One region of the Simplicispira piscis genome, then DNA from elsewhere that is predicted to be linked to it. Evidence: predicted binding sites of a transcription regulator. Region 1 holds the regulator's gene; the other holds the start of a gene.

What was found. The regulator LexA, encoded in region 1, represses DNA repair genes until DNA is damaged. The targets are predictions, from matches to a motif close to ACTGTATNNNNATACAGT.
Region 2: the regulator LexA is predicted to act here: its motif matches at 2,068-2,085, upstream of recA (recombinase RecA).

The regions. Positions count from the first base shown of each region.
Region 1 covers NZ_BAAGQN010000028.1:40,504-46,444, reverse strand. The annotation lists gene lpxK (tetraacyldisaccharide 4'-kinase) at 1-73, shown strand, start outside; gene ACYVOC_RS17595 (Trm112 family protein) at 99-281, shown strand; gene kdsB (3-deoxy-manno-octulosonate cytidylyltransferase) at 278-1,078, shown strand; gene adk (adenylate kinase) at 1,238-1,894, shown strand; gene ACYVOC_RS17580 (asparaginase) at 1,983-2,951, opposite strand; gene lexA (transcriptional repressor LexA) at 3,034-3,708, shown strand; gene ACYVOC_RS17570 (hypothetical protein) at 3,833-4,237, shown strand; gene ACYVOC_RS17565 (D-2-hydroxyacid dehydrogenase family protein) at 4,332-5,339, shown strand; gene ACYVOC_RS17560 (branched-chain amino acid ABC transporter substrate-binding protein) at 5,412-5,941, opposite strand, start outside.
Region 2 covers NZ_BAAGQN010000022.1:15,288-21,228, forward strand. The annotation lists gene ACYVOC_RS15650 (sensor histidine kinase N-terminal domain-containing protein) at 1-533, opposite strand, end outside; gene ACYVOC_RS15655 (response regulator) at 776-1,450, opposite strand; gene ACYVOC_RS15660 (MarR family winged helix-turn-helix transcriptional regulator) at 1,507-2,004, opposite strand; gene recA (recombinase RecA) at 2,147-3,289, shown strand; gene recX (recombination regulator RecX) at 3,539-3,994, shown strand; gene argC (N-acetyl-gamma-glutamyl-phosphate reductase) at 4,096-5,028, opposite strand; gene sucC (ADP-forming succinate--CoA ligase subunit beta) at 5,283-5,941, shown strand, end outside.

The DNA of each region.
Region 1 (5,941 bases):
TGACGGCTTCTTTATCGCCCTCGATGCCCTGCTAGCCCGTGCCAGGGCTCGCTCGCTATCATCACCTTCCTGATTTTCTTTCTTCCGATTGCGCCGCCATGGACACCAAATTACTTGAACTGCTGGTCTGCCCCGTCACCAAGGGGCCCCTCACCTACGACCGGGAACGCCAGGAACTGGTCTCGCGCAGCGCACGCCTGGCCTACCCGGTGCGCGACGGCATCCCCGTGCTGCTCGAACCCGAGGCGCGCACGCTGAGCGACGAGGAACTCGAACAATGAGCGCTGCGGCCGGCTTCACCGTGCTGATTCCGGCACGCATGGCATCGAGCCGCCTGCCCGACAAGCCCCTGGCCGAGATCGGCGGGTTGCCCATGGTGGTGCAGGTGGCCCGGCGCGCGGCGCAAAGCGCGGCCCTGCGCACGGTGGTAGCGGCGGACGATGCACGCATCCTCGACGCCTGCCAGCGCCATGGTGTGGAGGCGGTGGCCACCCGCGCCGACCATCCCAGCGGCAGCGACCGTCTGGCCGAAGCCTGCGCGTTGCTGGGCTTGCAGGGCGACGACGTGGTTGTCAACGTGCAGGGCGACGAGCCTCTGATCGACCCGCAGCTCATCAACGCGGTCGCCGCGCTGCTCGCAGCCCACCCGCAAGCCAGCATGGGCACGGCAGCGCATCGCATCGAAACCTTGACCGACCTGACCAATCCCAACGCAGTGAAGGTTGTGCTGGACGCTCAGGGGCTGGCCCATTACTTCAGCCGCGCGCCCATCCCGTATGCACGCGACCATGCCGACACCGCCTGGTGGCAAGGTGCTGCCGTGCAGGCACACCCCAACGTGACTGCTCTGGCAGGGTTTGCTCCGCTACGCCATATCGGCATTTACAGCTACCGCGCAGGTTTTCTGCGCCAATTTCCCACGCTGTCGCAAGCACCCACCGAAGCCGTCGAGGCACTGGAGCAACTGCGCGCCCTGTGGCATGGCCACCGCATTGCCGTGCACGTCACCGCAACAGCACCCGGCCCGGGCGTGGATACCCCACAAGACCTGGCACGGGTGCGCGCACTGCTGGGCTGAGCACATGCGCCGCCTGCGCGCAGCCGCTCCATCGTGTGTAAGCCAGAGCGAAAGTTGCGCATGCTATCCTTGCCCTCCAAAAAAACACCGCATCCGGGCCGGGCGTAAGCACGCCTGCGACCTGCTGTGCAGCCAGATTCACATAGCGAGAGGATTTCCATGAAACTGATTCTGTTGGGCGCACCAGGCGCCGGCAAAGGTACGCAGGCCACCTTCATCTGCCAGAAGTACGGTATCCCGCAAATCTCCACGGGTGACATGCTGCGCGCTGCCGTCAAGGCGGGTACGCCATTGGGCCTGAAGGCCAAAGCGGTCATGGAGTCGGGTGGGCTGGTCAGCGACGACCTCATCATCGGCCTGGTCAAGGAACGCATTGCCGAGCCCGATTGCGCCAAGGGCTTCCTGTTCGATGGCTTCCCGCGCACCATACCGCAGGCCGACGCCATGAAGGAAGCCGGTGTCAAGCTGGACTACGTGCTGGAGATCGATGTGCCCTTTGACGCCATCATCGAACGCATGAGTGGCCGCCGCTCGCACCCCGGCAGCGGTCGCACCTACCACGTCAAGTTCAATCCGCCCAAAGTGGCAGGCAAGGACGACGCAACGGGCGAGGATCTGATCCAGCGCGACGACGACAAGGAAGAAACCGTGAAGAAGCGCCTGGAGGTCTACAGCGCCCAGACACGCCCTCTCGTCGATTACTACTCAGGCTGGGCGACCCAGGACCCCGCCAACGCCCCCCAATACCGCGCCATCAGCGGTACCGGCAGCGTGGAAGAAATCACCGCCCGCGCAATGGCCGCACTGGCAGGCTGAGCGCCATTCCTGTAGGCCCGCACGCGAGCCCCAGCACAACGCCCCGCATGCGGGGCGTTGGCGTTTCTGGGCTTCAACCCATCGGCAATCAGGCCGGAACGCCGCCGCCGAGCAGTTCCAGCATCAGTGATACGCGGGCCTTTACCGGGCTGAGCCCATGGCCCAGTGGCAAAGAAGCCCCGGCACGCGGCAGCACCTGACCCTCGGTACAGCGCGTTGTCACACGCACGGCTACGCCTGCGGTCTGCGCATGTTCCAGAGCGGCCTGCAAGTTATGGTGCAGGCTGCCATTTCCAGTGGCGGCGACTACCAAGCCCTGCACGCCGTCGCCCACCAGAGCGTCCACCGTGGCACCACGGGCGCCAGCGTAATTCATGACGATCTCTACACGCGGCCAAGGCGCACCGTTAGCTATCTTTTCAAGAGCTGATTGCGCCCATCCCATAAGCGCTATAGGCCTATTTTGTGCCCATCGCACATGCCCTTCCTCGATCCAGCCCAGAGGGCCTGTTTCGTCGGAACCAAACGCATCCACCCGGTAGGGATGGACCTTTCGCACCTGTCGCGCACCATGTACCACCCCAGCGCACACGGCCAGTACGCCGCAGGCTCCCGGCGCCGTGGCCAAGGCCATGGCATCCAGCAGGTTTTGCGGCCCGTCCGGAGCCATAGCGGTGGCAGGGCGCATAGCACAGGTCAGCACCACCGGCTTGGCGGCATCCAGCACCGAGTGCAGAAACCAAGCCGTCTCTTCCAGGGTATCCGTACCGTGGGTGATCACGATGGCGCGCACCGTTTCGTCGGCCAGATAGCGGCGGCACCGGATCGCAAGGTCAGCCCAGACCGAAAACTCCATGTCCTTGCTATCGATCTGCGCGACCTGCTCCACCTGCAGCGGCCCCTGGGCCGCCTGCACCAGTCCGGGCACAGCCTCCAGCAGTTCCTGCACATCCACCTGTCCCGCCACATACCCAATGTTGTCACCCGCTACAGACGCTTTGCCTGCGATGGTTCCGCCTGTGCCCAAAACAACGATTTTTCCTGCGCTCACTTGCATCCCCTGAAAAACTGGTTAAAAATACAGCTACTGGATTAAAAAACAGTTTCAATCCTTTTTCTCGTCCTTTGTGGAACCTGCCATGCTCAACGTCCCCAAGCTCACGGCCCGCCAGCAGCAGATTCTGGATCTGATCCAAACTGCCATTTCACGCACCGGCGCCCCCCCCACACGCGCCGAAATCGCCACCGAACTGGGTTTCAAATCGGCCAACGCCGCTGAAGAACACCTCCAGGCCTTGGCGCGCAAGGGTGTGATCGAACTGGTCAGCGGCACTTCGCGCGGCATTCGCTTGTGCGGCGAGACGGTGCGCTCCATCAATGCCGCTCGCGGCACACAATACAGCCTGCCTATTCCCGGCCTGTCACAACTCATGCTGCCCCTGGTAGGTCGGGTAGCCGCTGGCTCGCCCATTCTCGCGCAGGAACATGTGGAACAGACCTATTGTGTTGAAGACAGCCTGTTCCAGCACAAGCCTGACTACCTGCTCAAAGTACGCGGCATGTCGATGCGCGACATTGGCATCATGGATGGGGACTTGCTGGCCGTGAAAATTGCACATGAGGCGCGCAACGGCCAGATCGTCGTGGCCCGCTTGGGCGACGATGTCACGGTCAAGCGCCTGCGGCGTACGGCCCACGCCATCGAATTGCTGCCAGAGAATCCCGATTACCCAGTCATCGTCGTCGAACCCGGCGAGCCTTTTGCCATCGAAGGGCTCGCTGTCGGCCTGATCCGCAACACCATGCTCATGTAGCAGCGTACGCACCGCCGCAGGTGGCGGGCGTTTGGCAGGCCTCCATTCATGCCTGCCAGCCCTGCTGGCGGTGCATTTTTTGCAATCCTGCCTGTGTTCAACCTCTGACCTCTGGAGTTTTCACATGGGAATTGCCCTGCTGGCTGCGGCCACCCTCACCCATCCTTTGACGGCCTTGCACCGCTGGTGGAGTACCCGGCGCAACACGCCAGGCCTGCAAAACCTCACGCTCAGTAATGCGCAGCAACCGCTGCACCCACTGCTGCCTTTGCACACCTCCACAAGCCCCGTCAGACTGCAACATCAGGGTCTGAATGAGTCTTTGCGCCACAGCACCATCGCAGCGCGCAAAGTCCACAAACCCTCAGCACGCCCTCTGCGGCCCCTGCCCCGCACCAGCGACGCCCATGCGCCCTTGCGCGTGCTGCGCAGCCACACCAGCGCCTGCGGGCGCATGGCAATTTCCGGGCGTATGGCCGATGTATGCGCTGAACTTGACCGACTGGCCGCCAGCGAGAACCAGCACTAACGCCTGCCCATTCCTGCTCCGCATGCTTTGACCTCGGAGCAGCCTTACGTGTTGTTGCCGGCGAACCGCCATGGAGCCAAGGCACAATGGCGGGATGAATATCGTGATCCTCGATGATTACCAGGATGCCGTGCGCAAGCTCCACTGCGCCACACGCTTGGACGCTTATTCCGCCAAGGTCTATACCAACACCGTCAAAGGCTTGGGACAGCTGTCGGTGCGCTTGAAAGATGCCGACGTGATCGTGCTGGTGCGTGAGCGCACGCATATTTCACGACAGTTGATCGAGAAACTCCCCCGTCTGAAACTGATCGCTCAGACTGGCAAGGTCGGCAGCCATATCGATGTGGGCGCCTGCACCGAACGCGGCATTGCCGTGGCCGAGGGTGTGGGTTCCCCGGTGGCGCCTGCTGAACTGACCTGGGCACTCACCATGGCGGCCATGCGGCGGCTTCCCCAGTACATAGCCAACCTCAAACATGGAGCCTGGCAGCAATCGGGCCTGAAGGCGGCAGGAATGCCACCCAATTTCGGTGTTGGCAACGTATTGCGCGGCAAAACTTTGGGCATCTGGGGATATGGCCGCATCGGCCAGCTCGTCGCCAGTTACGGCAAGGCCTTTGGTATGAATGTGCGCATCTGGGGAAGCGATGCATCGCGCGTCCAGGCCCTGACGGATGGGTACCAGGTCGCTTCCACCTGTCACGAATTTTTTGCGCAATGCGACGTGATTTCATTGCACTTGCGCCTGACCGATGAAACCCGGGGAGTCGTTACGCTGGAAACCCTCTCGTGTATGAAGCCCACGTCTCTGCTGGTCAATACGTCGCGCGCAGAACTCATCGAACCCGATGCCCTGATCGCCGCACTCAACCGTGGGCGCCCCGGTATGGCTGCGGTCGATGTTTTCGAGAGCGAGCCTATTTTGCAAGGCCATGCCTTGCTGCGCCTGGAGAACTGCATCTGCACACCGCATATTGGGTATGTCGAGCAGGAGAGCTATGAGCTGTATTTCGGTGCAGCTTTCGATAACGTGGTGAATTTCATTAAAGGTACACCCACAAATATCGTGAACCCTGGCGCACTACAGGTCAGGCGCTGAAATAAAAAAGGCTTCCCAAAGGAAGCCTTTTTTGCGTGCACTGGCCTAAACCAGCGCAAACCTGACCACGGATCAGTTCAATGCAGTCTTCTTGCCGTCAACATACTTGTACAGCGTGATGGCAGGGTTCTTCATTTCGCCATTGGATTCAAAGGCAATATTGGCGGTCACGCCCTTGAAATTGGACTTCGCAAGTTCAGGCGTGTAAACCTTGGGATCCACAGAGTCGGCGCGTTTCATAGCGTCAACCAGCAGCGTGGTGGCATCGTAGGTGTAGGGGCTGTAAACCTGGAACTGACCTGGGTACTTGGCATCGTAGCGCTTCTTCCACTCTACACCGCCAGGCATCTTGGCCAGCGACGCGCCACCTTCAGCGCAAATCACGTTGGTCAGGGTTTTAGCGCCTGCAGCCAACTTGGCGATTTCTGAAGTGCACACACCGTCACCACCGAAATACTTCGTGTTGGCCATGCCCAACTGCTCCATCTGGCGCAGCATAGGGCCAGCCTGGGGGTCCATGCCGCCGAAGAAGATGCCATCGGGATTCTTGGCCTTGATGGCCGTCAGAATCGCCATGAAGTCGGTGGCCTTGTCGGTGGTGA
Region 2 (5,941 bases), on a different contig from region 1:
ATGACGAATTGGGGCACCATCACGCCCTTGATAATTTCGGTGGCCAGCACACTGCGCTTTTCGCGTGTTTCGGCCACCTGCACCAGGGCCAGCGGGGCGCCTTCGAGTGGCAGGCGCACCCAGATATAGGCCATGCGGATTTCCAGTCCGCGCAGCTCGGCGTCGCGCAGGCGCACCTCTCCGATGGTGGGGGCTTCGTCCTCGGTCGGCAGCGGCAGTTCGCGTTCGCCCGAAAGCAGTTCGTTGTGCGGCCCGGTGACCTGGTAGTACACCGTGTCAGAGTCGTCGGCGCGCAGGATTTCGCTCGCGGGCTGGGGCAGGTTGAACTGGGGCTTGCCCTTGTGCACCGACACCAGCTGTGCCAACGCATGGGCGTTGTATTCCAGCGCGCGGTCGAAAGGCTTGTTGGCAATGCCCTGCGCTACCAGCCAGGTCAGCGCCAGGCTCACCGGCCACAGCAGCAGCAGCGGGGTGAGCATCCAGTCCAGGATTTCGCCGAACAGGGAGCGCTGCTCGCGCTGGAAGATCTTCAAGATCGTGGTCCTGTTTTTGAATAAAAAGTGGCTTTAACGCAATGTGGGAAAGCGCTAAAAGCTATTAAATTAGGAGCAAACGATGCCGCTCCATCGGTGCCGCAAGAAACTGGCACGGCCCAGGCCAGCGGCCGCCGCGCAAGGGCCGCCCCGCCGCGCTGGCGGCGTCTCCCCTCCCGCAGCGCGCAGCGAGGCGAGAGAGGGGGGAAGGAGCGCAGCGACACAGGGGGGAGTTCCCTGCCCTAGCCGGGAATTTTTTCCAGGCAGTAACCCAGGCCACGCACCGTGGCGATGCGGATTGGGCCCTTCTCGATCTTCTTGCGCAGGCGGTGGATGTACACCTCGATGGCGTTGTTGCTCACTTCTTCGCCCCATTCGCACAAGCGCTCGACCAACTGGTCCTTGCTGACCAGGCGCCCGGCGCGCTGCAGCAGCACTTCGAGCAAGCCCAGCTCGCGGGCTGACAGCTCCACCATCTTGCCGTCAATGGTGGCCACGCGGCCCGATTGGTCGTACACCAGCGGGCCGTGCTTGATGGTCGAAGTGGCACCACCCATGCCCCGCCGCGCCAATGCGCGCACCCGCGCTTCCAGTTCCTGCAGTGAGAAAGGCTTTGCCATGTAGTCGTCGGCGCCCAGGTCCAGCCCCTGAACGCGCTCTTCCACGCTGTCAGACGCCGTGAGAATCAGCACCGGCAAGGCCGAGCCTCGGCTGCGCAAGCGCTTGAGCACTTCCAGCCCGTGCATGCGCGGCAGGCCCAGGTCCAGGATGAGCAGGTCGAATTCGTTGTTGGTCAGGAGAGCCGCATCGGCCTCGCTGCCGCTGGCCACATGGTCCACCACGGCGCCCGAACTGCGCAGTGTGCGCAAAAGGCCATCGGCCAGCACCTGGTCGTCTTCGGCAATGAGGATGCGCATGCTTGTCTCCTTGTAATGCGTCTGATTTTAGGAGCCTGCCGAGTGCTGTGTGCGGTTCAAAGAGGATTGCTGCCGCTGGCGTAGGTTTCCAGCCCAATGGACACCACCGCAGCCACTTCAGTGCCCACCTCGGCGCGCAGCTCCGCTTCGGCCTGGGCCAGTGCGCTGCGAAAAGCCTCCAGCCATGCCAGCCCTGTGGCAGTGAAGTGCACACGGCGTGCACGTGCATCGTGCGGGTCGGCTGCGCGGCGCACCAGTCCCCAGGCTTCGCACTGGTCCACCAGTGCGCCCATGGACTGCTTGGACATGCCTGCGCGCTCGGCCAGGTCGACCAGCCGGTCGCCGTGCAGCGACAGGTGCCGCGTGATGTGCACGTGGGCCGCGCTCACCTGGTCGCGCGCGGCCAGGTTGGACAGGGCCAGTGGTACCTCCACATTGCGCGCCATCAGCTGCAGCACCCGCGCATCGAAGCGGCGCAGCGCGTCCCCCATCAAGCGGCCCAGGTGTGTCTGGCGCCAGTGGTCGTGGGCGGGGGAGGTGGCTTGCAGAGGCATTGTTATATGGTAAGGCAAACTGACCAAATAATCTGATGATTTCTACCGATGGCTTGGTAGACTACTGTTCAAGCATCCAGTTCATTTGTTGTTGAAACGGTGAGCGGTCTCTTCTAACCTGTTGACCTCCAAGGAGATTTCCATGAACGCACCCATCAGCCGCAGCATGCCCCCCGATGGCGAAAAAGCCAAAGCCCTGGCCGCCGCGCTGGCCCAGATCGAGAAGCAGTTTGGCAAAGGCACCATCATGCGCCTGGGCGAAGGCGAGGTGATCGAGGACATCCAGGTGGTGTCCACCGGCTCGCTGGGCCTCGATGTGGCGTTGGGTGTGGGCGGTCTGCCGCGCGGCCGCGTCGTCGAAATTTATGGGCCTGAGTCCTCGGGCAAGACCACGCTGACGTTGCAAGTCATCGCCGAAATGCAAAAACAGGGCGGCCAGTGCGCGTTCGTCGATGCCGAGCATGCGCTCGACATCCAGTACGCACAAAAGCTGGGCGTCAACCTGCAAGACCTGCTCATTTCGCAGCCCGACACCGGCGAGCAGGCGCTTGAAATCGTGGACAGCCTGGTGCGTTCGGGTGCGGTCGATCTGATCGTCATTGACTCGGTGGCGGCGCTCACGCCCAAGGCCGAAATCGAGGGCGATATGGGCGACAGCCTGCCCGGCCTGCAGGCGCGCCTGATGAGCCAGGCGCTGCGCAAGCTCACCTCGACCATCAAGAAGACCAACTGCATGGTCATCTTCATCAACCAGATCCGCATGAAGATCGGCGTCATGTTCGGTAGCCCTGAAACCACCACTGGCGGCAACGCGCTCAAGTTCTACGCTTCGGTGCGCCTGGACATCCGCCGCACCGGCACCATCAAGAAGGGCGAGGAAGCCATTGGCAACGAAACCCGCGTCAAGGTGGTGAAGAACAAGGTCTCGCCACCATTCAAAACCGCCGAGTTCGACATCCTGTTTGGTGAAGGCATTTCGCGCGAGGGTGAAATCATCGACATGGGGGTGACGGCGCGCATCGTGGAAAAATCCGGCGCCTGGTATGCCTACAACGGTGAAAAAATCGGCCAGGGCCGCGACAATGCACGCGAGTTCCTGCGCGAAAACCGGGCGTTGGCCCATGAGATCGAGAACAAGGTGCGCGAGAGCCTGGGCATCGCACTGCTGCCTGCCGCCTTGCCGGTCGCTGCGCCCTCTGCGGCCGCAGAAGCCTCTGACGCCACCGACGGTGTGGTGCCTGCCCCCGCAGGCCGTGCCCGCAAGGCCGAAGCCAAGGCCGACTGAGTTGCCTTGAACCTAGAAACGGCAGTTGACCGCTTTGTCTCTCTTGCTAAGCCGCATGAAATCGACCGTTGATGGCTTCGATGGTGTTCACCTGATGGGTGAAAGCGCTATGCACTCGCCAGCACCGCGCTCAGGGCGCCATGCGGCGTTGTTCCTCCTTGCGGGCAGGAGCCCGCCGCGTCGTCTCGTCTTGCCTGGCTCCCAGATCACGGCACCGGCGGGCGCATCCAACGGCCGTTTCTAGGTTGCATGGCTGCACCGCCGATCTCCCTGAAAGGCCGCGCGCTGCGCTATTTGGCGGCGCGCGAGCATTCCCGGGCGGAACTGCTGCGCAAGTTGGCACCGCACGCGCAGGAGCCCGGTGAGATCGAGCGCGTGCTCGACGACCTGCAGGCCAAGGGTTTCATCAGCGCGGAGCGGGTGGCTGCATCGCTGGTGCATCGGCGCGCGGGGCGCCTGGGCGACCAACGCATCCGGCAGGAGCTGCAATCCAAGGGGCTGGATGCAGACACCGTGGCGCAGGCGCTGGAGCAGTTGCAGGGCACCGAATTCGCGCGTGCGCAGGCCGTCTGGCAGCGCAAGTTTGGCCAGTCAGCCCCCGATGCCGCAGGCCGCGCGCGGCAAATGCGGTTTTTGCTGGGACGCGGGTTCTCGGCCGCCGTGGTGCGCCGGGCGGTGCAGGGCGCACCGGACGAAGACGCCTAAAGCCACGCTTAAAAAATAGAGTGTTTTAGGCCTCTAACGCTTGCCTGTTAAGCGCAAGCAGCTATCAATATTGAAGTGCACTCGCGGGCTTCGATTGGGAATCAGATCCCCAGCATCAATTTGAGGTTTTGCACTGCTGCGCCGCTGGCACCCTTGCCCAGGTTGTCCAGCCGCGCCACCAGTACAGCTTGGCGGTAGGCCTCGTTGGCGAACACGCGCAGTTCGAGCTGGTTGGTGTTGGCCAGCGTATCGGCGGCCAGTTTGAGGTCTTCGGTGGGCGCAAGCACCTTCACCCATTGCTCGGGTGCATTGGTACGGGCGTAGTGGGCGGCCAGTGCGTCGTGCAGGTCGGCCGCCTGGGGCGTGCCGGGCAGCATGTCCAGGTGCAGCGGTAATTGCACCAGCATGCCCTGGGCAAAATTGCCCACGGCCGGGATGAATATCGGGCGCCGCGTCATGCCCGTGTAGTGCAGGATTTCCGGGATGTGCTTGTGTGCCAGGCCCAGCGCGTAGGCTTCGTAGGGCGGCGCATTGCCGGCCTCGTAGGCTTCGATCATGGGGCGGCCTCCGCCCGAGTAGCCCGAGATGGAAGGCAGTGCCACCGGAAAATCGGGGGGCACCAGGCCTGCATCGACCAGCGGGCGCAGCAGCGCAATGGCGCCCGTGGCGTAGCAACCGGGGTTGCTGACACGGGAGGCTGTGCGCACAGCGTCGAGCTGGCCCGCGCACAGTTCAGGAAACCCAAACACCCAGCCGGGTGCCGTGCGGTGCGCGGTGCTGGCGTCGATCACCTTGATGGTGCGGCCCGTGGTTTTCTCGATGTCGTCCACCAGGGCCACGGTATCGCGTGCGGCGTCGTCGTGCAGGCACAGCACCACCAGGTCGGCCTCGCTGACCAGGGCGCGCTTGGCGGCGGGGTCCTTGCGCAGTTCGGGGGCAATACTCAAAAGCGTGACCTGCGCCATGCCTTGCAGGCGCTCACGGATTTGCAGGCCTGTGGTGCCGGCTTCGCCGTCGATGAAGACTTTGGACATGGGGTGCTCCTGCAGGAAAGGCGTGGTGCAAAAGGCGCTAGGAGTCTGTCGGGCTTGGGGCGTCGAAAGCGATTCGCAGCCGACGATTCCCAAGTCCGGCAGGCTCCTGGAGAAGGCGCGCATACCTTGTAAGTTTTTAAAAAGGCATGGTGCGTCGCAGCATGATACATTTATCGGCTGCCATGTCCCAAGCCCGCCGCCAGACATCTGATGCCATGGTAGTCGGGTGAAATCACTTTCCTGAGAGAGCCCTCATGAAGATTCACGAATACCAAGGCAAGGAAATCTTGCGCAATTTTGGTGTGCCCGTTCCGCGCGGCATTCCCGCATTCACGGTGCAAGAAGCCGTCGAAGCAGCCCAGAAACTGGGCGGCCCCGTGTGGGTCGTCAAGGCCCAGATCCACGCCGGTGGCCGTGGCAAGGGCGGTGGCGTCAAGGTTGCCAAGACCATTGACGACGTCAAGCGCATCGCGGGCGAAATTTTGGGCATGCAGCTCAAGACGCACCAGACCGGCCCTGAAGGCCAGAAGGTCCGCCGCCTGTACATCGAAGACGGCGCCGACATCAAGAACGAGCTGTATGTGTCCCTGGTCACCGACCGTGCCACGCAGAAGGTGGCCCTGATCGCTTCGTCTGAGGGCGGCATGGACATCGAGGAAGTGGCCCACTCCACGCCCGAGAAGATCATCACCGAGATGATCGACCCGCTGACCGGCATCACCGCCGAGCAGAGCAAGAAGGTGGCGGCAGCCATCGGGTTGACCGGCGCTTCCATCGACCAGGCGGTAGACATCTTCGCCAAGATCTACAAGTGCTACATGGAGACCGACGCATCGCTGGTGGAAATCAACCCACTGAACTGCGACTCCAAGGGCAACCTGATGGCGCTGGACGCGAAGTTCAACTTTGACCC